2 regions of the Lysinibacillus sp. FSL K6-0075 genome follow, and region 2 is predicted to be linked to the other one. Evidence: predicted binding sites of a transcription regulator. Region 2 holds the regulator's gene; the other holds the start of a gene.
The links. Region 2 encodes LexA, which represses DNA repair genes until DNA is damaged. Its sites were predicted from a motif close to CGAACATATGTTCG; they were not measured.

Region 1: a site for LexA is predicted at 1,690-1,703, ahead of MHB65_RS16570 (carbohydrate kinase). Genes of this name have one in related genera too.

The regions. Positions count from the first base shown of each region.
Region 1 covers NZ_CP151947.1:3,367,145-3,382,743, reverse strand. The annotation lists gene MHB65_RS16580 (MarR family winged helix-turn-helix transcriptional regulator) at 1-185, opposite strand, end outside; gene MHB65_RS16575 (MFS transporter) at 371-1,621, shown strand; gene MHB65_RS16570 (carbohydrate kinase) at 1,736-2,827, shown strand; gene MHB65_RS16565 (pseudouridine-5'-phosphate glycosidase) at 2,832-3,746, shown strand; gene MHB65_RS16560 (bifunctional (p)ppGpp synthetase/guanosine-3',5'-bis(diphosphate) 3'-pyrophosphohydrolase) at 3,952-6,147, shown strand; gene dtd (D-aminoacyl-tRNA deacylase) at 6,181-6,621, shown strand; gene MHB65_RS16550 (DUF2642 domain-containing protein) at 6,694-6,909, shown strand; gene MHB65_RS16545 (AbgT family transporter) at 7,618-9,024, shown strand; gene MHB65_RS16540 (SH3 domain-containing protein) at 9,459-11,045, opposite strand; T-box leader at 11,210-11,452, shown strand; gene hisS (histidine--tRNA ligase) at 11,706-12,974, shown strand; gene aspS (aspartate--tRNA ligase) at 13,041-14,810, shown strand; RNA gene ssrS (6S RNA) at 14,950-15,149, shown strand.
Region 2 covers NZ_CP151947.1:1,304,315-1,319,913, forward strand. The annotation lists gene MHB65_RS06080 (type IV pilus twitching motility protein PilT) at 1-272, shown strand, start outside; gene MHB65_RS06085 (type II secretion system F family protein) at 269-1,474, shown strand; gene MHB65_RS06090 (prepilin-type N-terminal cleavage/methylation domain-containing protein) at 1,567-2,046, shown strand; gene pilM (pilus assembly protein PilM) at 2,177-3,151, shown strand; gene MHB65_RS06100 (hypothetical protein) at 3,151-3,744, shown strand; gene MHB65_RS06105 (hypothetical protein) at 3,741-4,433, shown strand; gene MHB65_RS06110 (prepilin peptidase) at 4,499-5,251, shown strand; gene MHB65_RS06115 (gamma-glutamyl-gamma-aminobutyrate hydrolase family protein) at 5,285-6,007, shown strand; gene lexA (transcriptional repressor LexA) at 6,115-6,732, opposite strand; gene MHB65_RS06125 (LysM peptidoglycan-binding domain-containing protein) at 6,899-7,213, shown strand; gene MHB65_RS06130 (recombinase family protein) at 7,210-7,875, shown strand; gene def (peptide deformylase) at 7,906-8,481, opposite strand; gene MHB65_RS06140 (helix-turn-helix transcriptional regulator) at 8,474-8,665, opposite strand; gene MHB65_RS06145 (DJ-1/PfpI family protein) at 8,945-9,478, opposite strand; gene MHB65_RS06150 (GNAT family protein) at 9,480-10,013, opposite strand; gene MHB65_RS06155 (DUF896 domain-containing protein) at 10,201-10,434, shown strand; gene tkt (transketolase) at 10,561-12,561, shown strand; gene MHB65_RS06165 (GolD/DthD family dehydrogenase) at 12,682-13,449, opposite strand; gene MHB65_RS06170 (DeoR/GlpR family DNA-binding transcription regulator) at 13,467-14,246, opposite strand; gene MHB65_RS06175 (alcohol dehydrogenase catalytic domain-containing protein) at 14,935-15,599, shown strand, end outside.

The sequences.
Region 1 (15,599 bases), 2.1 Mb from region 2:
CCTAAACGGCTGATTGACACAGCTTGTTGAAGGTCGATATGTGCAAGCATCGAATATTGTGTAACTTTTAAACCAGTAGGCTGTAGTAGCTTATCATATAATTGCGTGACAACCCTTGTTTTCTTTCTAAGGTTTGCACAAACACATATTTGTGTATAATCAATATTTTTAAGTTGATTCTTCATCGACAGTACTCCTTTGAAGGGATTCTACTTATTGTTAGTATACACCCAAAAACTAGAAATTACTTCTTGACAGCTTTATGAACGATTACTATCATTATACATGTATATACATATAAATGAAATGAATAGACTTAAACATGTATATACATGTTTTGCGGTCTATCATAAGAAAAGAAGGTGTTAGGGTGAAGCGTGTTCATTATAGTTGGTTTATTTTGATCGTCACATTTTTCTCGATTATTGTCGCAGGGATTACGATGTCATCATCTGGTGTGTTTATCGATCCCCTTGAAAAAGAATTTCACTGGGATCGTTCAACCATTGCTTTAGCTTTCGCTGTAAGTTTGTTTTTATATGGCATATCTGGACCATTTATGGCTGCACTACTTGAAGTCATTGGCTTAAAGAAAATGATGCTCAGCGCCATGGCCACTTTAGTAGTAGGAATGACTTTAACATTTTTGATGAGTCAATCTTGGCAGTTAATCGTTATTTGGGGAGGCATTATTGGTCTTGGGGCGAGTCTTTTTTTAACGGTGCTTAGTCCATATGTTGCGAATCATTGGTTTGTAAAACGCAGAGGGTTAGCAGTTGGTATTTTAACGGCAAGTACAGCCACAGGTCAGTTAATTTTACTGCCAGTGCTAGCTATCATCATCGAACACTATTCTTGGCGATGGGCTATCGCATTAATGCTACTCCTTAGTACAATAATGTTCTTCATGATTGCTATTTTTATTAAAAATAAGCCCCAGGATATTGGTTTGACACCTTATGGACAAGAAGAGACTATAGAAGAACATCCAATACAGCAAAAAAAGAATCCAATAAGCATGGCTTTTTATGGTTTATTAGAGGCGATTAAGGTTAAAGCGTTTTGGTTACTAGCAGGCAGCTTTTTTATTTGTGGTCTATCGACAAGCGGATTAATTGGTACTCATTTTGTCTCTTATTGTATTAGCTTTGGTGTTCCTTTAGTTACCGCTGCATCACTTCTTTCCTTTATGGGCGTTTTTAATTTATTAGGCACGACTGCCTCTGGCTGGTTATCTGATCGCTTCGATAATCGTTGGTTATTGTTTTGGTATTACATGTTAAGAGGCGCTTCTCTTTTATTACTTCCTTATGCACTCGCGCAAGGGTCTTTTGTTTTACTAACGATTTTCACCATCTTTTATGGACTAGATTGGATTGCTACTGTGCCACCAACCATCAGTATGACACGACAAATTTTTGGTATGCATAAAAGTAGTATTATCTACGGCTGGATATTCGCCTCCCATCAAGCAGGAGCGGCGGTTGCTGCGTATGGTGGAGGGTTGATTTATAAATTTTTTAATTCCTATACGTGGGCTTTTTTCCTTGCAGGGATGTTTTGTGCAATGGCCAGTTTATTCGTCATCATTGTTAAAAAGCAAACACCCCAGCAAGCATAAACAAATAAAAGTTGAACCTCGGTATGATGAGGTTCAACTTTTTTAATAAAGAATCTTTTGACATAATACAAACAAAAGTTTATAATATAAACAAATATAATAAAAGGTGATGCTATGAATGAAAGAGAACAGGCGGTGCTTGCTTTAATTCGCCAGAATCCGTTTATGTCTCAGCAAGAAATGGCAGATACAATGAATCTGTCACGTCCCGTGCTTGCTAATTTAGTGTCTAGTTTAACGAAGCAAGGAAAAATTGTAGGTCGTGCTTATATTTTACCCGAGGAAAATGAAATTATTTGCATCGGTGGAGCTAATTTAGACCGCAAATTCCATGTAAAGGGCAATGTTCAATTTGGAACATCTAACCCTGCCAGTTCTTCCTTTAGTGTAGGTGGCGTTGGTCGAAATATTGCTGAAAACTTAGGCAGATTAAACCACCAAGTGACGTTACTAACAACGGCAGGGAAAGATGCTGATTGGCAAGTGATCCAAGAAGCTTCGGAATCCTTTATGAATCTACGTTATGTAGAGCAGCTAGCAGAGGCTTCTACGGGTTCTTATACTGCCATAATGGATGAACAAGGTGAGCTAGCACTAGCTGTAGCGAATATGGAGGTTTATGACCTTCTGTTACCTAGCTTGTTGAAAAAACATGAAACAATGCTAGTGAACGCGGGATGTTTTATTTTGGATTTAAACTGTCCAAAAGAAACAGTGGCATATATCCAGCAAGTAGCCATTGCTCGTGCTATTCCACTTGTTATTGTGCCGGTATCTTCGCCAAAAATGAATCGACTACCTGAAACATTACAAGGCGTAACTTGGTTTATTTGTAACACAGATGAAGCGGAAACGATTGTTGGACATAAAATTGAAAACGCTACCCATTATGAAAAAGCATTACAACAGCTTCTACAACTAGGTGCTGAACATGTCATTATCACGGCTGGCAGTAAGGGCGTTTATGCAGCATCTACAACGATTGCGCCTCATCAATTTGCTGCCAAAGTGATTGACAAAATTGAAGATGTAACAGGAGCAGGAGATGCCTTTGTCAGCGCTGTCATTCACAGTTGGTTGACTGGACAATCTTTTGAGACATGTATTGATGCTGGATTAACCAATGCAAAAAATACATTGGCATCTCCTTATACAGTAAGACCTGAATTATCAGTAGATTTGTTGAAAAATGAAATGGAGGAATAACAACATGAAAGAATTCATCGTATTATCAGAAGAAGTAAAAGCAGGACAAGCAAAAGGTCTACCAATCGTTGCATTAGAATCAACAATTATTTCACACGGTATGCCATACCCACAAAACGTGCAAACTGCGCGTGAAGTTGAGCAAATTATTCGCGATAATGGTGCAGTCCCTGCAACCATTGCATTAATTGATGGAAAAATTAAAATTGGTCTATCAGATGAAGAACTAGAAATGTTCGGTAATGCTCAAGGTGTTGCGAAAGCTTCACGTCGTGACTTAGGTTACTTACTAGCAACGAAAAAATTAGGTGCTACAACAGTTGCAGCGACAATGATCTGTGCAGAGCTTGCAGGTATTGAAATCTTTGTAACAGGCGGAATTGGTGGTGTACACCGTGGTGCTGAAACAACAATGGATATCTCTGCTGACTTAGAAGAATTAGCACAAACAAATGTTGCCGTTATCTGTGCGGGCGCAAAATCAATTTTAGATATCGGTCTTACACTAGAATATCTTGAAACAAAAGGTGTGCCAGTGGTTGGTTATGGTACGGATGAATTACCAGCATTCTACACACGTCAAAGTGGTTTCGATGTAAACTTCCAATTGGATACACCTGAGGAAATTGCAGCAATGCTATCTGCGAAATGGCAATTAGGCTTGAAAGGCGGCGCAGTCATTGCAAATCCAATTCCTGAGGCGGAAGCATTAGAGCATACATTTATTACAAACATTATTGAAAAAGCTTTAGTTGAAGCGGAAGAGAATGGCATTCAAGGTAAAAACGTTACACCATTCTTACTTGGCAAAGTTAAAGAATTAACTGAAGGTAAAAGTCTTGATGCCAATATTGCATTAGTGAAAAACAATGCAGTAGTCGGCGCGAAAATTGCTGTAGCTTACAATCAATTACATTAATCCATTTGTCGAAACAAGGACTCTTTGTGACGTGAAGTCGCAGAGGGTCTTTTTTATTAAAAAGAAGAATATTTTTTCCATTTTTCGAACTGTTCACGAGATTAACTAAACTAAATGATACAGTCTCTTTACAATAGGCCACAATATTTTATACAATTAAGTTTATATCTAATCTGAAAAATTTGACGAGCAAGGTGGACATGTTATGGCGAAAGAGCAAATTTTGACTCCTGAGGACGTTTTTGAGTTAGTCAAATCCTACATGAATGATGAAAATGTCGCATTCGTGAAAAAAGCATATGAATTAGCAAGGGATGCCCATATTGAGCAATTCCGTAGCTCTGGTGAACCGTATATTATTCACCCAGTACAAGTAGCAGGTATTTTAGCTGAATTACAAATGGACCCAGAAACTGTAGCGGCAGGTTTTTTACATGATGTTGTCGAAGATACGGATTTTACGCGGGATGATTTGGTACGTGAATTTGGCGAAGAGGTAGCTGTGCTTGTTGATGGTGTTACCAAACTAGGGAAAATTAAATATTTATCAAAAGAGGCGCAGCAGGCTGAAAATCATCGGAAAATGTTTGTGGCTATGGCACAGGATATCCGTGTCATCCTCATTAAGCTAGCAGACCGTCTTCATAATATGCGTACGTTAAAGCATTTACCTGCTGAAAAGCAACGACGTATTTCAAAAGAGACGCTAGAGATTTTTGCACCACTTGCACATCGTCTTGGAATATCGACTGTAAAATGGGAGCTTGAAGATACAGCACTGCGCTATTTAAACCCACAGCAATATTATCGTATTGTCAGTCTGATGAAGAAAAAACGTGATGAACGTGAAGCTTATTTAGAAAATGTGATGGCTGAGATGAAATCACAACTGAATGAGGTTGAAATTGACGCAGATGTCTATGGTCGACCAAAACATATTTACAGTATCTATCGAAAAATGGTGCTACAAAAGAAACAGTTTAATGAAATTTATGATTTATTAGCCATTCGTGTTCTTGTCGATAGTATTAAAGATTGCTATGCCGTATTAGGGATTGTGCATACACTCTGGAAACCAATGCCAGGGCGCTTTAAAGACTACATTGCTATGCCAAAACAAAACCTGTACCAGTCCCTGCACACGACCGTTATTGGACCTTATGGTGACCCATTGGAGGTACAGATTCGCACGAAGGAAATGCACAAAATTGCAGAGTACGGGATTGCAGCACACTGGGCGTATAAAGAAGGCAAAAACGTCGATCATCAAAAGCAGAATGTCGATCAAAAATTAACATGGTTCCGCGAAATTTTAGAGTTCCAAAATGAATCTTCCAACGCAGAAGAATTTATGGAATCCTTAAAATTTGATTTATTTTCTGATATGGTTTATGTATTTACACCTGAAGGCGATGTCATTGAATTACCAGCAGGTTCTGTTCCTATTGATTTTGCTTATCGTGTCCATTCAGAAGTCGGAAATCGTACGATTGGGGCGAAAATCAATGGGAAAATGGTACCGCTTGATACACCATTAAAAACAGGTGATATCATTGAAATTTTAACTTCTAAACAATCCTTTGGTCCGAGTCGCGATTGGCTAAAAATAGCACAATCCTCTCAGGCGAAAAATAAGATTAAGCAATTCTTTAAGCGACATCTACGTGAAGAAAATATTATCAAAGGTAAAGAAATGATTGAAAAAGAAATCCGTGCGCAGGATTTCGATTTAAAGGAAACAATGTCTTCTGAAAACCTCAAACGTGTATGCGATAAATTTAACTATACAAATGAAGAAGATTTGTATGCGGCAGTTGGCGTGAGTGGCATTACTGCGCAGCAGATAGTAAATCGTTTAGCAGAAAAACGTCGTAAAGAGCGTGAGCAGGAAGAAGCTTTAGAGAAAATTGAACAAAAAATGAAAAATCCAATTCCACAAAAACGAACGGAATCCGGTGTTATTGTAAAGGGCATTGACAATATGCTTATTCGACTTTCTCGTTGCTGTACACCTGTTCCTGGTGATGATATTGTAGGCTTTATTACGAAGGGTAGAGGTGTTTCTGTCCATCGTGAGGACTGTCCAAATATTCAAATAGAGGATGAGCAGGAGCGCTTAATTGAAGTGGAATGGGAGCATGGTGTCATTCCTGAGAAAAAAGAATATCCAGTCGATATCGAAGTATCAGCCTTTGATCGACCTGGTATATTAAATGAAATTATGCAAATTGTTAGTGAGACAAAAACAAATATTTTGGCAGTCAGTGGTCGTGCTGACCGTGATAAAATGGCAACAATTCATTTAACAATTTCTATTTCAAATATCTCACATTTGCATAAGGTTGTTGAGCGAATTAAACAAACACCTGATATTTATTCAGTGCAGCGTGTCATTAACTAATTGATAGGCAATATAGAATTGGGGTTTTAATACATGAAAGTAGTATTACAGCGCAGTAAAGCTGCCTCTGTAACAGTGGACGGAACTGTTACAGGAGCGATTGATCATGGCTATGTTCTTTTAGTGGGGATTACACATGAAGATACACATGAGGATGTTGCCTATTTAGCAAAAAAAGTAGCCAATTTACGTCTTTGGGAAGATGCAGATGGAAAAATGAATCATTCGATCTTAGAGCATGGAGGCGCTATTTTGTCCGTCTCACAATTTACGTTGTATGGGGATGCAAAAAAAGGGAATCGTCCAAGTTTTATAAATGCAGCTAGACCAGAAGCAGCTGAGCCACTGTGGGAGGCCTTTAATCAAGCATTACGCGAGCAAGGCTTACATGTGGAAACAGGTATTTTTGGTGCAATGATGGATGTAGCACTAATTAACGATGGTCCAGTCACAATTCTTCTAGAGTCAAAATAATGGAACGTTTCCTATAATTCCTTCATATACTAAAGAGTATGGTTAGTTTTATAGGAAGGGGTGTCTATGAACATGACGCAGACGAGAAGTATAACCAACCCATATTTATACGAAACGCTTAACATGATGATTGGTCAGGCAGTAGTTGTGCAAACAGAAAAAAATATTCAAAAAGGTATTTTATTATCCATACTACCTGACCATATGATCCTTGAGATGAATCGTACGCCTTTCTTCATTCGAATGGAGGAAATTGTATGGGTTACATTGGAAACTACAAAAAAATGAGAAAGTATGAACCTTCCAATCATAATAGATGATAGAAGGTTCTTTTTTTATCTGTTTATGGCAAATGAAAATGTCTGAATGACAAATAGTAGTGATCCTGCAAATGTTTTTTTGGAATAATATAAAAGGTGTTTCTACCTCTCCTCCTCATTCATTACCCTCAGCAAACGTATTATTAGCAGTTCAATCCCTTCATTATGAATGCAATGAAAATAAAAGCATTCCATATACAATCGACTTATATTTGCCCGCTAATTGGACAGTTAACATGCTTATTTTAAATTGGGAATTATGGTTAAAAGCGACAACAAACCATCCATATTCAAAATGCTTATCAAACACATTGCTGTCTTCACCACAGACTATACCCATCTCTTGATTGAACAATGTGAAACGAACATCATGTGTATGTTAGATGACAACAATTAGAGTGATAATTTTATTTTAGAAAAATAATGAATTTAACATTAATAATCTGTGGGATGTACATTATTATCCGATTACTCGTGTTTGTGGGGAAGGAGAATCTTTATAGCCAAGGTCAGCCAAGAAGCTTAATAATAAGGTAACTATAAAGTATGCTTGCTAAAATAATAGAAAATTAATACTTTACAATAAATTTAAACTCATGTATATTTATTTTCAATTAGCGACAAATAGCGACAATGTTGTGAAAATGTCTAAATAGAGAAAAAGGAGCGTGGTTTAATGGAAAATGGACAGGGGATAAAGAAGAAAAGCTGGTTGAAAGTACCTCATACATATACGATTATTTTTGCCATTATTTTTTTAGCAGGTATTGCAAGCTACATCATACCAGCAGGTGAGTTTGAACGTGTAGAGGATGAGGAAGGGCGAATGCTCGTTGTAGATGGAAGCTATCATCATATTGAGAGTGAGCCGGTTTCCTTTTTCGAAATGTTTACAGCCGTTCCAATGGGTCTTGAAAAAGGGGCTCAAATCATTTTCTATATTTTTTTAGTCAGTGGTGTGTTTGGCATTATTCGTTCTACAGGTGCGATTGAGGCTGGTGTCTATAAAGGAGTAAAAGCTTTAGAGGGAAGAGAAAAATTACTTATTCCTTTATCGATGATTTTATTCTCTGTTGGTGGTTTTACAATGGGGATGGCGGAAGAAACAATTATTTTCGTGCCGATTGGTGTGGCCATTGCACGTGCAATGGGCTTTGATGCTGTAACAGGAACTGCCATGATCACTCTTGGTGCTGCCAGTGGATTTTTTGGAGGAATGCTTAATCCCTTTACAGTAGGTGTTGCGCAATCATTAGCAGATGTACCATTATTCTCAGGAATTGGCTTCCGTGCAGTAGTCTATGTTTTTGTTTTAGCTTTTGCGATTTTCTATGTATCTCGTTATGCTTTTAAGGTGAAAAAGAATCCACAGGCAAGCGTTATTTATGAGATTGAGCAAAAAGCTAAATCCAATGTATCTGCGATTGACATCCCAACATTAACAGGTAAGCATAAATTTGTATTTATTGTCATGGCTTGTGGGATTGGCTTTAATATTTATGGTGTCTTTAATTGGGGCTGGTTCTTGACGCAGCTAACTGCATCCTTTTTAATTATGGGGTTAATTGCAGGACTAATTGGTGGTTTAAAACCTGCCACTATTTTTGATTCCTTTATTGAAGGAGCGAAGGCTGTAACGTTTGGAGCTTTAATTGTAGGTTTTGCTCGTGCTATTACGGTTGTTTTAGAGCAGGGGAAAATTATCGATACGATCGTTTATGCGGCATCTGAAACAATTGGACATTTGCCACATGCTATCAGTGCAATCGGCATGTTACTTATCCAAGCCCTTTTGAATTTATTTATTTCATCTGGTAGTGGACAGGCAGCTGCAACAATGCCAATTATGATTCCGATTACGGATTTATTAGGATTAGAACGACAAGTGGCTGTTTTAGCCTTCCAATATGGAGATTCCTTAACGAACTCTATTATCCCTACTTCGTCTGCGTTAATGGCGTATTTAGCCGTTGCAGGTATCCCATATGAAAAGTGGATTAAGTTTATCTGGAAGATGATTCTTGGATGGGCAGTGATTGCGTGTCTAGCGTTGATTGCTGCGGTAGCATTAGGAATATCTTAAAATATGAGAAAAGATCAGGACACTAGCAGAAAAAGACCTTTTAGCAAGGCGAGGGGTTGATTTCTGCAAAGTGTCCTTACTTTTTTCATAGTTGCATAGCCCCAATATCTGTATTCTTAGGGGATGGGATTTTTATTTTCAATGTGGAGAAGTGATGCGTGACAATACCCATCTATAAAAAGTAGTGAACACCTTCACTTTATTTGAAAACCTTTGCTAAAAAGTCAGTGGGTTGAAGTGGAAGGCTACTTGACTCCCGTGGGATAGCGAGACAGGCGAAGCCCTGCACGGAGCGGTAGCGGAGGAAGCGATTCGGCGCTCGCCCACAGGAAAGCAAGTAGCCTGCAACGGAAATCCATTTCTACCTTTCAATTGACAGTTTTGTTTTTCAACATTAAGAAAAAGCTGTGGATGCTCATCCACAGCTTTTTGCTTTATTCATCTTGTTCATTAAAGTAGTTGAGAATCCCTTGATAAATACCAAGAGTCGCTTGTTCACGGAATTTCGCCGTTGTGATGACGCGCTCCTCACTTGAATTGCTCAAGAAGCCTAACTCAATGAGGACTGCCTTTTGACGATTTTCTCTTAGGACTAAATAATTCCCTTGTTGTGCACCACGATCTCTCAAATCTATTTTACTTGATAGTCCATCATGAATCGCCTCAGCAAGCCCTTTTTGATTGCTATTCATATAGTAAGACGTGAAGCCGTTAATGGAGCTATCGTCTGTTGCATCGTAATGAAGGCTAATAAAGGCATCTGCCTCATATTGATGGGCAATCGATACACGTTTACGCAATGCCACATATTCATCTGATTCTCTCGTCATGACCACATTTGCGCCAGCAGCACTTAGCTTGGAAGCAAGCAGCGTGGCCGTTTTCAAAGTAATGCCCTTTTCCTCTGTACCACGTTGACCAGTTGTACCATGGTCATTCCCACCATGACCAGCATCAACAACTATCGTTAACCCGCTTAATGTCCCTTTTTTACGGGGCTCTTCTTTTTCTTTCTGTGAATTTGTCGCTTTATTGGAACTTGTTGTGACCACCCAGTTCGCGACAAAAGCTGTTTTTTCGTCGTCTAATTGTATTTCATAAAAATCATTTTTAACGCCTACAATCGGGTAATTTACACCAGCATCTACACGTTCGACCACTTCAGCTGCTGTTGAGGCATCCGTTCGTAGGTTTGTCCCATTATAGATAATGGTAACAGACTCCAGCTCTTTGGAAGTTGACGTTTTTGATGTGCTCTTTACTTTATTGGAAAATGTACCGTAAAAACTATAAACCCAACCCGTTTTTTTATCATTGTACTGAATTTGTACCCAATTATGCTCATGCGCCAGTACTTTAAAGGCTTGACCTTTTGTTGCTGTGCCGATTTTTTTAGCGTTCAAGTCTGGTTTTTTTCGGATATTTAGGACGTCCACTAAAATGGTAAAGGTTGTATCCTTGTTGGCAGGTGTTGCGGTTGTAGTAGTTACTTCAACAGCATCTTCTTTGGGTTCTGTTTCTTTTTTAGGATTATCGTTGATCGTGACATAATCCTTCGAAACCCATCCTGTTAATCCATTCCAATCAATTTTTGCCCATTCTCCATTTTCTTCAATGAGGTTAGCTTGGTTACCCGTAGAAAGTTGACCAAGAACAGCTGAAGAGATGTCTGGTTCTGTTCGAATATTTAAACGGTCAACTTGTGAAATGACGGTTTTATCGATGGCTTGTTTAGCATTTGTAGGTGCTGTCAGCCAAGAGGCAACCCATCCTTCGTAGTTACCTGCTTTGACTTGATACCAATCACCTTCTCGACCGATTGAAGTTAAAGGGTCACCTTCTTCTAAAGTCGTAATAATGGGATAAGACAATCCAGGACCCTCACGCAAATGAAGAATCGTTCCCGCGACTTTTAGATCACTGGTATCAGCGGAAGCTTTTTGAACAAAGTTCTTATTGGGAATCGCCATCGTTACCATTAGTACGAAGATGATTATACTATGTAAAATTTTTGTCCTCATCAGATTCCTCCTATTCCTTGTGCTATTTTACCATGCTTTTATCATAAAATTCGTGGTAAAATGGTAACAGAATTGGTTATTTTCAATATAGACTGATGAAAAATACAAAAATAGTTGACATTGCCTTAGCTAGTGACTAACATAAAGGGTAATCGAAAAATGATTAATCGCTTATGACCAAGCAAGTAGCGTATACCACTATTGGAAAAGAGAGGGAAAGACTTAGGCTGCAATCTTTCCTACAAAAATGTATCACGCGAATAACACTTGAGAGGCTTTTTTCTGAAAGGCAGTGCCTAGTAGGAAAAAACGGAATCGGCCGTTATCCGATTACGAGGAGGACACATGTAATGATTTGTGTCAACTAGGGTGGAACCGCGGAAGCTTATACAGCTCTCGTCCCTTGCAATAGCAAGGTGACGGGGGCTTTTTTTGTTGTCCAAAAAGTAATGCGTTCATTCGAGGATGGTTGTTTTTGCTCAGAGAAGAGGGGAAGGCGCTCCTAAAAAGAGAGAAAGTGCTCCAACTAGAGTGAAAAGTGCTCATCAAAGGTTGCTACCCGCTCCAACCGGACAGAAAACCGCTCAATCGAAGCATGCCTTCGCTCAAAGTGGGACGACAGCTGCTCTAACATAAGCAATCTATATAGGAGGGAATTACATGAGTTTTAAAGTGCCACGAGGGACACAAGATATTTTGCCGGGTCAATCTGAGAAATGGCAAAAGGTTGAAGCGATTATTCGTGATATTTGTCGTGTTTATCGCTATAACGAAATTCGCACACCAATTTTCGAGCAAACGGATCTATTTGCACGTGGTGTTGGGGAAACAACAGATGTTGTGCAAAAGGAAATGTATACATTTGAAGATCGTGGGGGGCGTTCATTAACACTACGTCCAGAAAATACGGCTGGTGTCGTACGTGCCTATGTGGAGCATAAAATGTTTGGTGCTCCAGATCAGCCAGTTAAGCTTTCTTACTTAGGACCAATGTTCCGCTATGAGCGTCAACAAGCTGGTCGTTATCGTCAATTTGTACAGTTTGGAGTAGAAGCAATTGGTTCAGCAGATCCTGCCATTGATGCAGAAGTCATTGCTCTTGCAATGGACGTCTACGAATCAGCGGGTTTAAAGGATTTAAAATTAGTAATTAATTCACTTGGTGATAAAGAAACGCGTGATACGCATCGTACAGCGTTATTACAGCATTTTGAGCCACATATTCATGAGTTTTGCTCAGATTGTCAAAGTCGTTTACAAAAAAATCCATTACGAATTTTAGATTGTAAGGTAGATCGTGAGCACCCATTAATGCAAACGGCTCCTGCGTTAACTGATTTCTTAACAGAAGAATCAGCTGCTTATTTCGCTCAAGTGAAAACATACTTAGATACATTGGGTATTTCTTACGAAGTTGACCCAAATCTTGTGCGAGGACTTGATTATTACAATCACACAACATTTGAAATTATGTCCACAGCATCTGGCTTTGGGGCCATTACAACATTGTGTGGTGGTGGACGCTACAATGGATTAGTGCAAGAAATTGGCGGTCCAGATGTACCAGGTATTGGTTTCGCACTAAGTATTGAGCGTTTGTTGCTGGCACTTGAAGCGGAGGGCGTTGAATTAGATACAGCTTCAGGGCTAGATGTTTACATTATTGCAATGGGCGATGAAGCGAAGCAAAAGGCCGTTGAGCTGACAAGTACTTTCCGCGCGAAGGGCCTTGCGACAGAGATGGATTATTTAGACCGTAAAATGAAAGCCCAAATGAAATCAGCGGATCGTCTAGGTGCAAAATATACCCTTGTTCTAGGTGAAACAGAACTTGAAGAGCAGGCAGCTGCTGTGAAACATATGGAATCTGGTGAACAGCACAAAGTGACATTCTCAGAGCTAGTGAACTATTTAACACAACAAGCATAAAAACAGACAGAGGGCATTTGTAGTGAAATGCTACATAAATTGAAGATATTTTGGAGGAATTTAACAATGGCTACAAGAACACATGCTAGTAACGAGCTTTCAGAAGTGTTACAAGGCGAAAAAGTCGTATTAAAAGGTTGGGTACAGCGCCGTCGTGACCTTGGTGGTTTAATTTTCATTGATTTACGTGATCGTACTGGTATTACGCAAGTCGTTTTTAGTCCAGATGTGGCAGAAGCACATGCATTAGCGGATAAAGTGCGTAGTGAATATGTGATCGAGGTGGAAGGAACAGTCATTCTTCGTACAGAGGATCAAATCAATCCAAATGTGCCAAACGGTAAAATCGAAGTGGAAGCAACAAAATTAGTCGTCATTAATACGGCAAAAACTACGCCATTCCAGATTGAAGATCGCACAGACGTATCAGAAGATTTACGTTTGAAATATCGCTATCTTGACTTACGTCGTCCCGTAATGTTCGATACATTCAAAATGCGTTCTGATGTGACACGTACAATTCGTAACTTCCTACAAAACGAAGGTTTCTTAGAAGTAGAAACACCAATTTTAACAAAATCAACGCCAGAGGGTGCTCGTGACTATTTAGTACCTTCACGTGTTCATGAAGGTGAATTTTACGCATTACCACAATCACCTCAATTATTTAAACAATTATTAATGGTTGCTGGCTTTGAAAAGTATTTCCAAATTGCGCGTTGCTTCCGCGATGAAGACTTACGTGCTGACCGTCAACCAGAGTTTACACAGGTGGACATTGAAACGAGCTTCTTAACACAAGAAGAAGTATTAGAAATGAATGAACGCTTAATCCAAGCGGTAATGAAAGAAGTAAAAGGAATCGACATTCCTGCACCATTCCAACGTATGAAATACCAAGAAGCAATGGATCGCTATGGTTCAGATAAGCCAGATGTACGTTTTGGATTAGAGCTAGTAGCGTTAAATGATATTTTTGAAGGCTGTAATTTCAAAGTATTTGCCGATACTGTTGCACAAGGTAAACAAGTAAAAAGTATCAATATTAAAGGTGCAGCTGACAACTATTCTCGTAAAGACATGGACGAGTTAACGAAATTCGTTGGTATTTACGGAGCAAAAGGTCTTGCTTGGTTAAAGGTTACAGAAGAAGGCCTAAACGGTCCAATCGCGAAATTCTTTGACGAAGCGTTAGCAGCAGCATTAATCGAGCGTATGGGGGCAGAAGTTGGCGATATTCTAGTATTTGTCGCTGATAAAGCAGCTATTGTAGCAGCTTCTTTAGGTGCTCTACGTACGAAATTAGGACAAGATTTAAACCTAATCGATGAATCACAATTTGCTTTCCTTTGGATTACTGACTGGCCATTATTCGAATACTCTGAGGAAGATGGACGTTACTATGCTGCACACCATCCATTCACACGTCCGTTTGATGAAGATATAGCGTTAATGGACACAGACCCTGCAGCAGTACGGGCACAAGCATATGATATCGTTTTAAACGGCTACGAACTTGGTGGTGGTTCATTACGTATTTATGAACGTGAGCTACAAGAAAAAATGTTTGAATTACTTGGCTTCTCAGAAGAAGAAGCACAAGCACAATTCGGCTTCTTATTAGAAGCGTTTGAATATGGCGTACCACCACATGCTGGTCTTGCCTTTGGTCTTGATCGCTTCGTGATGCTATTAGCAGGTCGTACGAATTTACGTGATACAATCGCATTCCCGAAAACAGCTAGTGCTAGTTGCTTGATGACAGAGGCACCAAGCGAAGTATCTCCTGAACAACTAAGTGAATTAAGCCTGGCCATCAAACCTTTTAGAAAATAATAGATAATACAAAATACCTGGATTTTCTAGCAAATACTGTTGGAAATCTAGGTATTTTTTGCGTTTTCTTAAAAAATTATAGATTATTAGAGAAAATCGTTTGAATTATCAGAAAAGTGGTGTTATGATAACTGTAATACGAATCCTGATGTGTTTGTCTAACTGCTAACTCTACTTCACAGTTTTGACCGAACACTATAGAATCGGGAGCCTTCATTTTGTAGTCGCAAACATGCCCCATGCAAAGCGGGACGTTTAAAGCTGCAAAGCGGGCACCCACCTGCAAATTGCGGGTTCAAAACGAATGTTTCTTGGCATTACGGCACAATTGGGATTCGTCCTATACATAGGATTGAAAGGAGCTTAACAATAGCTCCTTTTTTTATGCGTTAAATTAAACAGGAGCAGAATGATGGATTAGGAAAGTAAATACAGTTCAGGGCATAGCTATTTTAAAAAAGAGCTAGTATAGCATTTTAAATAAATAAAAATTTAGAAAATACGAAAGATTACTTTTTATTTCTGTTAGAGAAGCATATAATTGGTATAGACAACTATACCTTCTTTGGAAGAGGCAATGTTATATAAAGGGAGACGACGATTACACAATCCATAACCAAAATTGAAAGCGCTTAAGTCCATGAGGCTAAATTTAAACAGAGCAATATAATGACTGGGTATTTAATGTAGAATATCCAATTGTTTAGAAAATGTGAGCTAATGCTTAGCCAATAGAGAACAGAATGAGTCCATCGATTAAACAATTTGCTAATTAGCAAAAGATGACTA
Region 2 (15,599 bases):
TTGCGAATGTACTGCAAGGTATTGTTTCTCAGCGTTTATTTGTACGTAAGGATGTAAAAGGGCGTATTGCGGCGACAGAAATTTTAGTACAGGCACCTGCCATCTCGAATTTAATTCGTAATGAAAAAATCCATCAAATTCCAAGTGTGATGCAGACAAGTAAAGCATTAGGTATGCACACGTTGGAATATTCGATGCAACACTTAATTACGACAGGTAAGATTTCACTTGAGGATGCACGACCATATATGAACGCTGGTGATTATAGTTGACGATATTTCGTTATAGTGGTCGTACCAAAACAGGAGCACCTAAAAAGGGCATTATCGAGGCACCGAATAAAAAGGTAGCCATGGAAAAGCTTCGAGCACAAGGAATTAATGCACGAGAACTTCAGGAATCAAATAGCATTTTACATAAAGATATTGCTTTTGGGACAAAAGTGAAGCACCAGGAATTTGTTATTTATTGTCGGCAATATGCGACATTAATTCGTGCGGGCGTTCCTGTCGTTGAAGCAACCCATATTTTGGGTGAGCAAACAAGGAGTAAACCACTGAAGCGAGCATTAATGCAGGTTGAAGAGGATATTCGAAATGGGATGGCATTTTCAGATGCAGCAGGTAAACATCCAAAAGTGTTTCCATTGCTATTTGTCAATATGATGCGTGCTGGTGAGGCTACAGGAAACGTCGATGATACATTAGATCGCCTTGCAAGCACACTAGAAAAGCAATATAACATTAAGAAAAAAATTCAATCTGCCATGACCTATCCAGCGATTTTATCACTTTTAACACTGGTGGTTGGTATGTTTTTAATGGTGTTCATTGTGCCAACCTTTATGGATGCATTTAAAGAAATGAATTTGGAAATGCCATTAATAACGGTCATTGTAGTAGGTATTAGTGATTGGCTCATTCAATTTTGGTACCTTGTGATTTTGGGACTATTGGTGTTAGTAGTGGGCTTACACTATTTCTATAAAAATAATAAAGAGTTTCATTATGCCGTCAATGTATTTTTACTGCGTATGCCAATCTTCGGACAGCTGTTGCAAAAGGATATTATCGCGAGAATGACAAGAACCTTGTCAACACTCTTTAGCAGCTCAGTGCCAATTCTACAAGCCTTAACAATTGTAGAAAAGGTTGGCGGCAATCCAGTAATGGGTAAAGTAGTACTAGAAGCCCGCGATAATTTAGAAAAGGGTGGCACATTATCAGAGCCACTTGAAAAAAGCTGGCTATTTCCACCGCTTGTTACACAAATGACATCAATTGGTGAGAAAACAGGGTCCTTGGATTACATGCTTGAAAAGATTGCTGATTTTTATGAAGAAGAAGTAAACCGTGCCGTCGATACAATGAAGTCACTTATTGAGCCTTTAATGATAGTGGTGTTGGCCCTAGTTGTAGGAGTCATTGTAGCGGCTATATTCTTACCAATGTTCCAACTATATGAAAATATGTAATTTGCAGAGTGCTAAGGAATTAAAGTTTGGAGAATTAAATTAGAAGCTCGTGTTTTCACACTTCATATAAAACTATTAAGGAGGAATTACCAATGGTTAAAAAATGGAAAAATACAAAACTATTGAAAAATGAGAAAGGTTTAACGTTAATTGAACTATTAGCTGTAATTGTTATCCTTGCAATTATCGCTGCTATCGCTGTACCAGCTATTGGCAGTATTATTGATAACTCACGATACAAAGCTGCTAAATCTGATGCAATAATGGCACTAAATTCAGCCAATATTTATTTTACTGACACACCTACCGACGATAAAGGTGCAGAAATTACAGAAGTTGATTTGGATACATTGATAGAGGAAGGATATCTTGAGACTGAAGGAACATTAGATGATGACATAAAGATAAATAAGGCATCTGGTGGGGCAACTACAATTAGTGGTACTGCAAAAGCTGGGAAATATACAATTACATTTAGTAGTGCGAAACAAGATGACATTTCCAATGATAATCAAAAAGTTAAGAAAGACAGCAAAGATGGTGCAATTACAGTATCTGGAAAAACTCCTTGATAAACAGAAAGTAAGTAATCAGTCCTCCCCACTCACTCAGAAACGCAAATTTTCTTGCGTTTCTGGCTGGGAAATGGATGACTAATTGAAAAAATCATTTATACTGAATAGGATAAGGAGGTCTTTTCACATGTTTAAGAGAAAAAGAAAGTCGCATGTTTCGATTGAACTGAAGGATTATGTGCTGCGTGCGATTGTGGCGAAAGGACCAGAGCCTAATCAGTGGCAAGGCTATGAATACCCTTTAACAGCTGGAATCGTTGAAAATGGGACAATCGTCGATGAGGTAGCTCTTTTTGAGATTATTAAAGAGCAAGTGATGAAATGGACAGGGAAAAAACAGGCTGTCCGTATGTTTGTACCTGATACGACGGTTTTATTAAAAAACTTTGAGCACCCTAAAGATGTCAAACCTCAGGAATTACGAGGATATGCTGAAATGGAATTGGGGCATTCCATTCATTTACCATTTCAAGACCCTTTAATTGATGTTTATGATGCAGATGCCGAGGATGGTAAGGCCATTTTATTTGCTGCGCCCTCTGAAGAGATTACGAAAATGGTAGGGATGCTGCTAGATGTTTCATTAGAACCGGAAGCTGCCGATATTCGAGCGCTATGCAATATACGTTTATTAGAGCACATGTCATTATTAATGCCTAATAAAACGTATTTAATTGCTGAATGGTCGATTAATGAGCTCTCTATCAGTATTTTTTCCAATGGCCAAGTGGAGTTTTTGCGCTATCAATCGATTGAAGTGGATATGACGCAATGGCAGGGGAAGAAAGAGAATGAGTTTAACTATCAATTTATCTATAATGGCGAGGCTGAGAATTATCAAATGGTCGTGATGGATCAGGTTTTGGAGATCGATCGAATGATGAATTTCTTTAAGTTTTCTTTACATAAAGGTGAAAAAGCAGTGGATGAAATTATCATGCTTGGGGATAACCCATTATTGAAATCAATAGGAAACTTATTAGCTTCTAATTTAGAACCACCACTGAGGGTTGTCGATGGGAAAAAAATTGAGAAATTGTTTCCTCGCTTTAAGCGAGAATTTTCAACGTTGCTTGGCTTAGCTTTGAAGGAGGTTCATTAATGGTTCCAGATATAAACCTCTTACCACAACTTGAAAAAAGAACGACCTCTCCAAAGCTTTTTTATAGCTTGGTGATAGTCATTGTTGGACTCATTGTGGCTTATTTACTTTTTTTATTTTTTACGTCAAAAAGTGATTTAGCACGATTGACTGCAGAGGAACAGGCATTAACGACACAGCTTGATCAATTACAGCAAGAGCTAGATGCAAGACAAAGTGTCGACCAAGGTTCGTTGGAAGAATCTGTGACATTTATTCAAGGTGTTTCTTATCCTGTAACACCGTTGATTGATGAAACGAGAACTTTATTACCAACTCATTCGTATTTACGTAGCTACGTTTTCGGGGAGAATACGGTAAACATTGAAGTAGATTTTGAAACGATGACAGATATATCGAAATATGTGGAGCGACTTTTAATGAGTAGCTATTTTACAGACGCTCAAATTAACACGGTCTCAAACTTTGATATAGAGCTAGGGGAACAAAGGGAATTAACACCCCAACAAAAATTTAAAGAAGTACCGCGCTATTCAGTGTCTATTACAGCGACAATCGACTTTATGTATTTAGCTGGAGGACGACGCTCATGAATAAATTAACGAGTAGTAAAAATTCATCCATCATCTTATTGCTTGCGCTGATAGCTGCTATTTTATTTGCGCTGTATTATTATTTGCTATCACCAAAATTGAATGAAGTGAATGAAAAAGAGCGTAGTGTATTGCAGGTGCAGCAAGGATTAGCTAGTGTCAAAGAACAACTCGCTCAATTGGACAAGGAGCAGGGACAGCCTACTATTAATATATTAACGCTAAGACAAAAGCTACCTGCAACAAGAGCCGTTGAAAAGATAATTCTCGATTTGGCTGAGATTGAAGAGGTGACAGGAACTCGTATACAGTCTTTAACTGTCCAGGGTGAGAATGGCACTGTGACACCTTCAGATGTATCGAATGAGCTCAATATGTTAGAACAGGCTGAAGCAGAGGTCAATGGTGATCAGGAGAACAAGGAGACCACTACACCGATTGCTTCTCTTTCAAAGGACTCTTTACCAGCTAATTTAAAGCTCATTACTTTTATCTTAGAGGTTGGGGCGCTTGATTTTAATTCGCTTGAAAGCTTTTTACAGGAGGTTGAACAATTAGAGCGCGTGATGAAAACCGATAAGATTGAATTTAAATTACCTGGAGAGCAGGAACAGCTAGAGAAAGATGCAGATCTTACGTTAAAGGCAACAGTGCAAGTGACGACGTTCTATTACGAAGAACAACAATAAACTTTATTGATAGGCGCACCATACTTCATTTGTATGGGCGCCTATTGGTTTAGGAGGACATAAAATTGGAAATGGCTTATACGATCTTTATTTTTTTATTTGGACTTGTCTTTGGCTCTTTTTATAATGTTGTCGGCTTACGTGTACCGCAGAAGGAGTCGATTGTACACCCTCCTTCCCATTGTACGAAATGCCAGAGACGACTAACGGCGCTTGATTTAGTGCCAGTATTGTCCTATGTATTTTTAGGAGGAAAATGTCGGAGTTGTGGCAACAAAATTTCTTGGGTTTACCCAGTCATAGAATTAATGACAGGTGTATTATTTGCCTTTGCTTATTGGCGGCTAGGCTGGAGCATAGAATTAATAGTAGCTTTCGTTTTTATCTCCTTATTAGTCATCATTGTAGTGTCAGATTTGGCCTATATGCAGATTCCAGATAAGGTGCTATTATTCTTTTTACCCTTGCTTGCTATTGGACGAGTTCTATCACCATTAACACCTTGGTGGGACTCTCTTGTGGGTGCTGTTGTTGGTTTTGGCATATTATATATAATTGCTGTGCTATCGAACGGTGGCATGGGTGGAGGCGATATTAAATTATTCTTTTTAATTGGTCTCGTTCTGGGTACAATTGATACACTGTTAACGCTGTTTTTAGCTGCTGTTATTGGTATGATTGTCGGATTTACTGTGTTATCGAAGAACAAACAGGGGAGAAAAACACCCATTCCGTTTGGGCCTTCTATTGCACTGGCCGCAGTCATTGTTTATTTCTATGGCGATCTATTAATCAATTGGTATTTAGGCTTTTGGTAATTGTTTAATCTTCAAGAATGTGGAGGGAAGCAAGTGAAACCGATTATTGGTATTACAGCCTTTGTGGAGGATGATTTATCCTCTCGATTAAATGCTGCTTACAGCAAAAGCATTATTGAAGCAGGTGGAATTCCACTGATTATTCCGATTGGAGTAGAAGAAGAGGCAGCACAGATTTTAGCCATGACAGATGGTTTAATGTTATCGGGCGGCCATGATGTGCATCCATTTCTGTTCGGGGCCGAGCCTTCATTAAAGCTTGGAAAAATTCATCCAGCGCGAGATACGGTTGAATTAGCCTTAATTGAAGCTGCATTCCAACGGAAAATGCCTATTTTCGGTATTTGTCGAGGGATTCAAATATTAAATGTTGCATTAGGTGGTACTTTATATCAGGACATTGATAGTGACCATTTTAGTAACAAGTTACTCCAACATACGCAGCAATCAGGTCGAGCTGTAGCTACTCATTCTGTACAGGTTATTGCTGACAATCTATTAGCGACTATCGTTGAACAAGAGAAGATTGCAGTGAATTCATTTCATCATCAAGCGGTGAATGTGTTAGCAGAAAAATTAAAAGTAGCAGCAAAATCCAGCGACGGTATTATCGAAGCGGTAGTTCATGAGGAGATGCCATTTTGCTTGGCTGTTCAGTGGCATCCTGAGGAACTAGCCATAGCAGGAGATGAGAGTGCTCAAAAGCTATTTTCAGCCTTTATTGAAGCGAGCTTAAAATTTAAGAAGGAAGCTTAGAAGGGGCATTATACAAAGAATCCAATCGTATATGGATTCTTTTTTTGCGTAAAAAAGAGGATACATGCTCTTAGAAGGAACATAATCCTCAAAACCTGCTTTAATCGTTAATGTACACGTCTGTAAAGACCTACAACTTGTCCTAAAATCGAAACTTGATCGACAATAATAGGTTCCATAGAAGAATTTTCAGGTTGTAAACGGAAATGGTTTTTCTCTTTAAAGAAACGTTTTACAGTTGCTTCATCCTCAGCTGTCATAGCTACAACAATATCCCCATTATTAGCTGTTGCCTTTTGTTTGACAATGACTAAATCTCCATCTAAAATCCCAGCTTCAATCATTGATTCCCCCATGATTTCTAGCATGAACAATTGATCTTCACTTGTGCCATACGTATCGGGTAATGGGAAGTATTCTTCAATATTTTCAATTGCTGTAATTGGAGAACCAGCTGTAACCTTCCCGACAAGTGGGACATGGATCACCTGTTGCTTTTGAATGGATTCTTCAGGCTCTAAAATTTCAATTGCGCGTGGCTTTGTTGGATCTCGACGAATAAAGCCTTTTTGTTCTAATCGAGCTAAATGTCCATGAACAGTTGAACTGGAAGCAAGTCCAACTGCTTCACCAATTTCACGTACTGATGGTGGATATCCTTTAGCTCGTACCTCTTCCTTAATGAAAGCTAAAATGTCCTCTTGTCTTTTCGAAACTTTTTTCATGCGTGCTCACCTCTTTTTTCTAATATCATTCTACTTATTTGATAGTATAACAGAATGCGAACATGTATGCAAACATAGGTTCGAAAAGTGTTTGACAAAAACGTTTGTTCGCTTTATTATGGGAACATACATTCCGAACAAACATTCTTAAAAAGGGGTAATGATTATGACATGGTTGAAGAAAAACACACATATCTCAATTTTAATAGGAGCTTGTTTACTATTTGCAGCATACCTTTACATTACTGATCCAGGAAAAGTTAGTTACGCAGAAATTCAAATTGAACATGGAGATAGCTTGTGGTCGTTAGCTGAGCAATATCGTGGTAAAATGAGTACTGATGATTGGATAAAGCTTGTAAAAACGGAAAATGAACTAGCAGATATTAAAATTGTAGCGGGAAAATCTCTAGTTATTCCTGTAGTGAGTGATCAAGCCAGTCCCATCAATACTATCGAAATTGCGAGAAATGAACAATGATAAATAATCAACTATCGGCTGTTGTCTATTGTCGCGTAAGTACTGAAAAAGAAACACAAAGCTCCTCATTAGAGCGCCAGCAGGAAGAGTTGCTGCGCTATGCTAAAGAGCAAGGCTATGCGGTGAAGGGCGTGTTTAAAGATCAACATAGTGGCTATGATGTAGAACGTGAAGGCTTACTAGAAATGCTTGATTTTATAAAAGATAAGAACATTAATGCTCTTTTTGTCCAAGATGAAACTCGTTTAGGACGAGGCAATGCAAGGATGGCTGTATTACATTTATTACAAAAGTCAGCAACTGACGTTTTTTCGATGCGTGATGCAGGCCCAGTTCAATTAAATGAAATGGATACGATGCTGCTTGAAATTTTAGCGATTGTAGAGGAGTATCAGCGTAGAATCCATAATGCTAAAATTCGACGAGGTATGCGACGTGCTGTAGAAAACGGCTATCGTCCAGAAAATAATTTATCGAACCGAGGTAATCCGCAGGGGCAGGAGCGAAAAGATCTACCTGTAGAGGAAATTGTGAAGCTCCGCAAACGTGGATTTACCTTTGAAGAAATTTCTATAACGCTTAGAGGGTTAGGATTTGAGGTAAGTAAGGCGACTGTACATCGTCGTTTCCAAGAGCACCAAGAAAGATTAGCAGGAAAATAATATTCCTGCTAATTTTTTTTCTGTAAAAAACTACTGAAGCGAAGAAAAGCTTTCGATGATAACATGATTAGGCAGTTGGAAAGGGTGCTCTTTATTTATTCGATCATAAAACATGATGCCATTTAAATGATCGATTTCATGCTGTACAACGATGGCCCCATAGCCCTGTAACTGTACAATGATTTCATGTCCATCGATGTCGTAAGCTTTGACTTTAATTCTCTCATATCTCGGTACAAAACCAGGGACAGGTCGATTTACAGATAGACAGCCTTCTCCCTCCGGTAGATAAATCATATTAAGGGAATGACTCATTATTTTAGGGTTAATCAGCATCATTTCTTGGTCATCAAAGAGTACAGCAAACATTCGTTTATCTACGCCAATTTGATTAGCAGAGAGCCCACTCCCAGGGCGAAGCTTATATTTTTTTGCTAGCGTTGGATTTTGGCTATTTTTCAGATATTGTAGCATGGCTAGGAGGGTATTTCGGTCCTCATTGGTCACGGGTATCGATACTTCTTGAGTTTGTTTTCTTAAAATTGCTGAGTGTTCTTTCACGAAGTCCTTCATTGTAATCATATAATTTGGGTGAAATTTAGTCATAGATAAACACCTCATCAATTCGGCTATTGAGAACCTTAGCAATCTTAAAAGCTAATTCTAGGGTCGGATCATATTTATCATTTTCAATACTATTAATGGTCTGTCTCACAACTCCACACTCTTTTGCAAGAGCAGCTTGTGTTATGCCTAATTTTTTTCTTAAAATTTTGATGATGTTCTTCAGAATTATTCCTCCATTTTGTCCAAAGTATTAGACATATATCGTAAGATAAGAATTAAAAAATGTCCAACTAATTGGACATTTTTTGGTGTGAAAAACAAAACAGTCAATTGAAGGGGAGAAATGGATTTCCATTGCAGGCTGCTTGCTTTCTTGTAGCACACAGACGGAACGGAAATCACCCCACAGCCTTGTTAAAAATTCTCATTCTACTAATGACATCATCTTTTTCAACAACATGAAATGCCCGATTAATTGGACATTTGGGTTTTAAATCATCACTTAATACCAATTTTCATCAAAATTTAGCTTTAACGCATGCCCGAAACAAATACCGAAAGGAATAAAACCTCTTCCTCTTGCTGTAATGATATTTCCATCTTGTACCACTAGTTCATCTGAATAGTTATGAAGTTCAAAGCATCCTAACTGCTCCATGCCATCTAAAGGTAGTCCTACTGTATATTTTTTGTTCTTTAAGACCCCTGCTTTTGCTAATAGGTAAGGGGAGCTAGAAATACTTGCAATCATTCCTCCTTTTGCAGATAGAAGATGAATGAAGTCTAGTAAGCTCTCTTCAAGTTGTAATGTAGAAATATCCATACAGCCTGGTAATAGTAGACTATCAATATCGTCAAGCTCTACCTCATTCACGGATAAATCAGCTATACAATTTAAACCAGATTCTCCTCTGATAGGTTTGGTATTCGATGCAAGTGTGATGATGGGTTTACCGCCTTGCATTAATATGGACAAAGCAACACTCAATTCATATTCACTAAATTGTGGGTATAATAACACCGCAGTTTTCTTCATTTCATACACCTCTTACCTTTAAATCGTTCCATTCTTCCTCTAAAATAGCGTAATAGTATTCATCCCACCAAGTCTCTCCATGAGGTATGCATTTTTTAAAAAATCCTTCTTGGCGCATCCCGATTTTTTCCATGACTCGGTAAGAAGCGATATTTTCTGGCTGGCATGTGGCAATAATTCGATGAAGTTTCATTTTATTAAAGCCGTGATCTAATAGGGCCTGAGCAGCTTCAGAAGCATAGCCATGATAATGATAGGCAGGATTCATAACCCATCCAATTTCATACGTATGATCGCCAAAGTATTTGTGGAAAACAAGATGACCAATGACTCGCTGTTGTTCACGTAAAACAATGGCGAAATGTTTTGCTTGCTCGTTGCTATTCTCTGTTATGAAATTTTGAACCTGATCTTCATTCAACACACCCTCTGGCATATAGTGCATGACCGTTTTGTCGGACATATAGCTATAAACGGCCTGCCAATCTGAGGCTTCAAATGTTCGAATAAGTAATCTAGGTGTTGTGATGTTCATGATAGCTCCTCCTAATATCTATCAAATTTTTCCTTTTATTATTAGTTATACACCTCTAACTTCTGGAAGTCATGTAAATAATGGCTAAGAAGTGTTTTTAAGGGTTGGTATAACTGCATTTTAAGGGAAACCATGCTATACTTTGCATACTGAGGTCATTAAGCTAGGTACTGAAAGGTGTGTAACCATGTTATCAAAGGAAAAAATTAACCGAATTAATGAATTATCTGCTAAAGCAAAAAGCGGACAATTAACAGAGGAAGAAGCAAAGGAGCGAACAGCGCTTCGCAAGGAGTATTTAGATACGTTTAGAGCAACTATGCGAGATACGATTGAAAACGTTAAAGTGGTAGATGCAGAAGGAAATGATGTAACTCCTGAGAAGGTAAAACAAGCACAAAAAAATAAATTTCTAAATTAATGTGACACAATTCAATAAAGTATGTATGAAAACGCAAATAGTATAACAAAAGCATTGTTTTCTAAAGCAATGTTGACTAAACTGTAAAAGAACAATATATAGGACGAGAAAGGATGTCACAATATAATGACTCAACACGCGGATCTTTTAGCAATTAATGCTATCCGAACTTTGTCAATCGATGCTATTGAAAAAGCAAATTCTGGTCACCCAGGTTTACCAATGGGGGCAGCGCCAATGGCTTATACGCTTTGGACAAAACAATTACGCCATAATCCAGCAAATCCAAAATGGTTTAACCGTGATCGTTTTGTACTATCAGCAGGCCATGGTTCAATGCTTTTATACAGCTTACTGCACCTTGGAGGCTATGGTTTACCAATGGAAGAAATTCAAAACTTCCGCCAATGGGATTCATTAACACCAGGACATCCTGAATACGGTCATACAGTAGGGGTAGAGGCAACAACTGGTCCTCTTGGACAAGGAATCGCTATGACTGTTGGTATGGCTATGGCTGAGCGCCATTTAGCTGCTACTTACAATAAACCAGGTCATGACATTGTTGACCACTACACATTTGCGCTATGTGGCGATGGTGACTTAATGGAAGGTGTAGCAGCAGAAGCTATTTCATTAGCTGGTCACTTAAAACTTGAAAAATTAATCGTGCTTTACGATTCTAATGATATTTCTTTAGATGGTGACTTAGAAAAGTCATTCTCAGAAAACGTGCAAAAACGCTTCGAATCTTATGGCTGGAATTACTTAAAAGTGGCAGATGGTACAGATGTAGATGCTGTTAATGCTGCTATTGAGGAAGCGAAAAAATCAACTGGCAAGCCAACATTAATTGAAGTGAAAACAGTGATTGGTTTTGGTTCTCCAAATAAATCTGGTAAAGCAGATTCTCACGGTGCACCACTTGGTACAGATGAAGTTGTCTTAACGAAGGCTGCCTATGAGTGGGCACATGAACCATTCCAAATTCCTGCAGAAGTTTACGATACATTTAATGCGGCTGCTGAAGTGCAAGGCGCACAACCAGAGGAAGCTTGGAATGCAAAATTTGCTGCATACAAAGAAGAATTCCCAGCGTTAGCAGCTCAATTCGAGAAAGCGATGAATGGTGAATTACCAGAAGACTTTGCTTCTGAGTTACCTGTATATGAAGCTGGTAAATCTGTAGCAACTCGTTCTTCTTCAGGCGATGCAATTAATGCTATTGCGAAGAAAACACCTTCATTCTTTGGTGGTTCAGCTGACCTTGCTGGCTCCAATAAAACAACGATGAAGGGTGCAGGAGATTTCTCAGCAGACGACTATGCTGGACGTAACATCTGGTTCGGTGTTCGTGAATTTGCAATGGGTGCTGCTATGAACGGAATGGCTCTTCACGGTGGTTTAAATGTATTCGGTGGTACATTCTTCGTATTCTCTGATTACGTTCGTCCTGCAATTCGTCTATCTGCATTAATGGGTCTTCCTGTAACATATGTATTCACACATGATTCGATTGCAGTAGGGGAAGATGGTCCAACACATGAACCAATCGAACACCTTGCATCATTACGTGCAATGCCAAACCTATCTGTTATTCGCCCTGCGGATGCAAATGAATCAGCAGTTGCGTGGGAGCTTGCAGTAGCAGCAGAAAAAACACCAACTGTTCTTGTATTATCTCGTCAAAACTTACCTGTTCTTGACGCTTCTATTGAAACAGTACGTGAGGGCGTAGCAAAGGGTGCTTACACAGTGTCTCCAGCTACAAAAGAAGTGGCAGATGCTATTTTAATTGCAACAGGCTCTGAGGTTTCGCTTGCTGTCGAAGCACAAAAAGCATTAAAAGCAGACGGTATAGATGTAGCAGTTGTTTCTATGCCATCTATGGATCGCTTCGAAAAACAAGACGCCGCTTACAAAGAATCTGTTCTACCAAAAGCTGTTACAAAACGTCTTGCAATTGAAATGGGGGCATCTTTCGGCTGGCATAAATATACTGGCTTTGAAGGCGATGTTCTAGCAATTGATAAGTTCGGTGCATCTGCTCCAGGTGAATTAGTAATGGAAAAATACGGCTTCACTGTTGAAAACGTAGTAGCAAAAGTGAAAGCATTAAACAAATAATATTAAGAAGACAAGCAAAAACATCTTCATTATAAAGTAAAAAGGCAGTGGGAAGCTCGATATATTCGAGCTTCCCACTGCCTCATTTAAATTAACGATAGAGGTATTTTTTATGCAATTTTATTTAATGGTATTTCCACCATCAATCACAATATTTTCACCTGTGATTAAATTGGAAGCATCACATGCAAGGAAAAGAGCAATGGCTGCAACTTCCTCTGGATAGCCGAAGCGTCCAAGTGGAATTTCTTTCATAGCTTGTTCGCCCACTTCACCAGCCCAAGCTTTTTTTCCAAGCTCTGTTAAAATAACGGTTGGTGAAATTGCATTGACGTTAATATCAAATTGTGCCCACTCCAATGCAAGAGAACGTGTAATACCAAGCACAGCCGCTTTACTTGCACAATAGGCAACATGATTATCCAGTGCAATAATGGCTGCTTGAGAGGCTAAGTTAATAATTTTGCCTCCAGTGCCTTGTTCGATGAAAATATTGCCAACCTTCTGTGCCATTTTAAATGTACCTGTTACATTAATATCCATGGTTTTTTGCCAATAGTCATCAGAAATATTTTCAGCATCATCGAGTAGAGCAATGCCTGCACAGTTTACCAAAATATCAATTTTTCCATAATGAGTATGGGCTTGTTTGATGGCATCATCCATACTTGCATTATCTGTTACATTACATAGAACACCAATTGCTCGCTCCTGGTGCAACTCCTTTGCAATAGCTGCTACATCTTCTTTTAAATCAAAAAGTGCAACAGATGCCCCTTTTTCAATAAATAGCTGAGCGATAGCATAGCCAATCCCGTTTGCACCGCCTGTAATTACTGCCACTTTATTTTCAATGCCGAAATTTGTATCAAAACCTTTGAACTTCAAGTGAATCCCACCTTTTGTTATTTTTTTGCCACAATCAGTTCAACATTATACGTTTGGAAAAGGTCGAAATAGTCTTCAGAAACTGGTTCATCTGTAATGAATGTATCAATATCTGCAATGGAGGCAAAGGCTGCAATAGAACTACGGTTTATTTTTGTATGATCAAGCAAGGCTGTCACTTTTTTAGCTGCTTGAACCATGCGCTTTTTCAGTTCAACTTCATAAACACTAAAATCCGTAAATCCTGCATCTTTACTAAAACCATTGGCAGATGTAAATAAGCGATCTACATGAATCTTATCTAAAATCTCTGCGCCAAGTGTTCCCTCTAATGAATTTGAACCTTGCTTCACGATTCCACCGATTAAAATAACAGTAATATTAGGAGAATCACTTAATTCCATTGCCACTTTTAAGCCACTTGTCACAACTGTTAGACGATGATTAAAGTCCTTTAAACAGTGGGCTAGTTCCAAAGCAGTTGAACTGGCATCAAGCATGATAGATTGATTATCTGAAATCGTTTGCAAAGCTGCACGTGCAATCGCATTTTTTTCAGTTTTATTTTTGAGCTGACGCGTAGAAAAGCTTGTTTCATGTTCATCTGTATCGACTAAAATAGCACCACCATGCGTTCGGCGTAACAGATTTTGTTGTTCAAGCTTTGTTAAATCAGTGCGTAAAGTAGCTTCCGACACATTTAAAGAAGTAGCCAATTCCTTAATCGTAATACTATTCTGTTGAACTAATTTATCCAAAATTATTTTTTGACGTTCCTGTGCAAACATTTTTTTCATCACATCACCTATAAATTTTCTATAATATTATTTTTTGCTTTTCACCATAAAGTGGGGTTGACTGCCACCCTGCTAGCATACTTTGTAAGTGCTGCTTCTTTTACATAGAGTAAAGTTTCCTTTGAACTCAGGTGTGTTGATTAGCCTTTATTTTACAGATGATAGGAAAACCTTGTCCATTTCCGTTGCGGGAGACGCTTTCCGCTGAAGTCGTACCCTCCACGCCACTGAACAAGTAAAGGCTCTAAAAGAAAGTGTTTGCTTGCAACACACGCTAAGCACATCAGGTTGTTCTATGACATTATATCTATGCGATAGTAGCAACGCCTTTGTGACCAGGATCTTATCTTTTAATTACTATTTGAAAAAATATCAACCATATCTTTTAGTGATGAGCATATTGTTATTGTTTTTCGTTATTTTCACTATCATATCATACCTAGATAGTGTAAAAACAATAGGATTTAGAAAATTACAATTACAAGCAATATGATAATTAAGAAAGTCAGAAAAAATATTGCTTTTACATAGTAGCGTAAAAATAAATGAAATGAAAGTAAAAAATAGATAACGAAATTAAATAAAAATAAAAATTGAAATTCGAAAGTTTGGGTGGTACGATAAAAACAGAAAAACAAAAACAATCTGAAAAATGAAAACGCTTTTTTATAATGGGAGGATGAAATACATGTGTTCAAATCAAGTAGTAGACAAAGTGACAAAATCTATTGACAATATCCCAACAAAAATGAAAGCAGTTGTTGCCTATGAACCTGGTGATTATCGTTTAGAGGAAGTAGCTGTTCCAAAGATTGGGGAAGGTGAAATTTTAATAAAGGTAGAAGCATGTGGCATTTGTGCAGGTGATGTAAAAGCATTTGACGGTGCGCCAAGCTTTTGGGGCGATGAAGATCAGCCCGCATACATTAAAGCACCAATGATTCCTGGTCATGAGTTTATCGGTCATATTGTAGCAATTGGTGAAAATGTAGATGGTGATTTTGAACTCGGTGATCGTGTAATTTCAGAACAAATAGTTCCTTGTGAGAAATGTCGCTTTTGTAAGCGTGGTCAATATTGGATGTGTCAAAAGCATGATCTATATGGTTTCCAAAACAATGTTAATGGTGGTATGGCTGAGTATATGAAATTTACAAAGGAGGGCATTAATTACCATGTTCCAAATGAGTTACCAATTGAAAAAGCCATTCTTATTGAGCCATATGCCTGTTCATATCATGCTGTTCAACGTGCACAAATTGAATTAGAAGATGTTGTTGTATTAGCAGGTGCTGGAACATTAGGGCTTGGCATGATTGGTGCGATAAAAAAATCAGGTCCAGGAAAATTAAT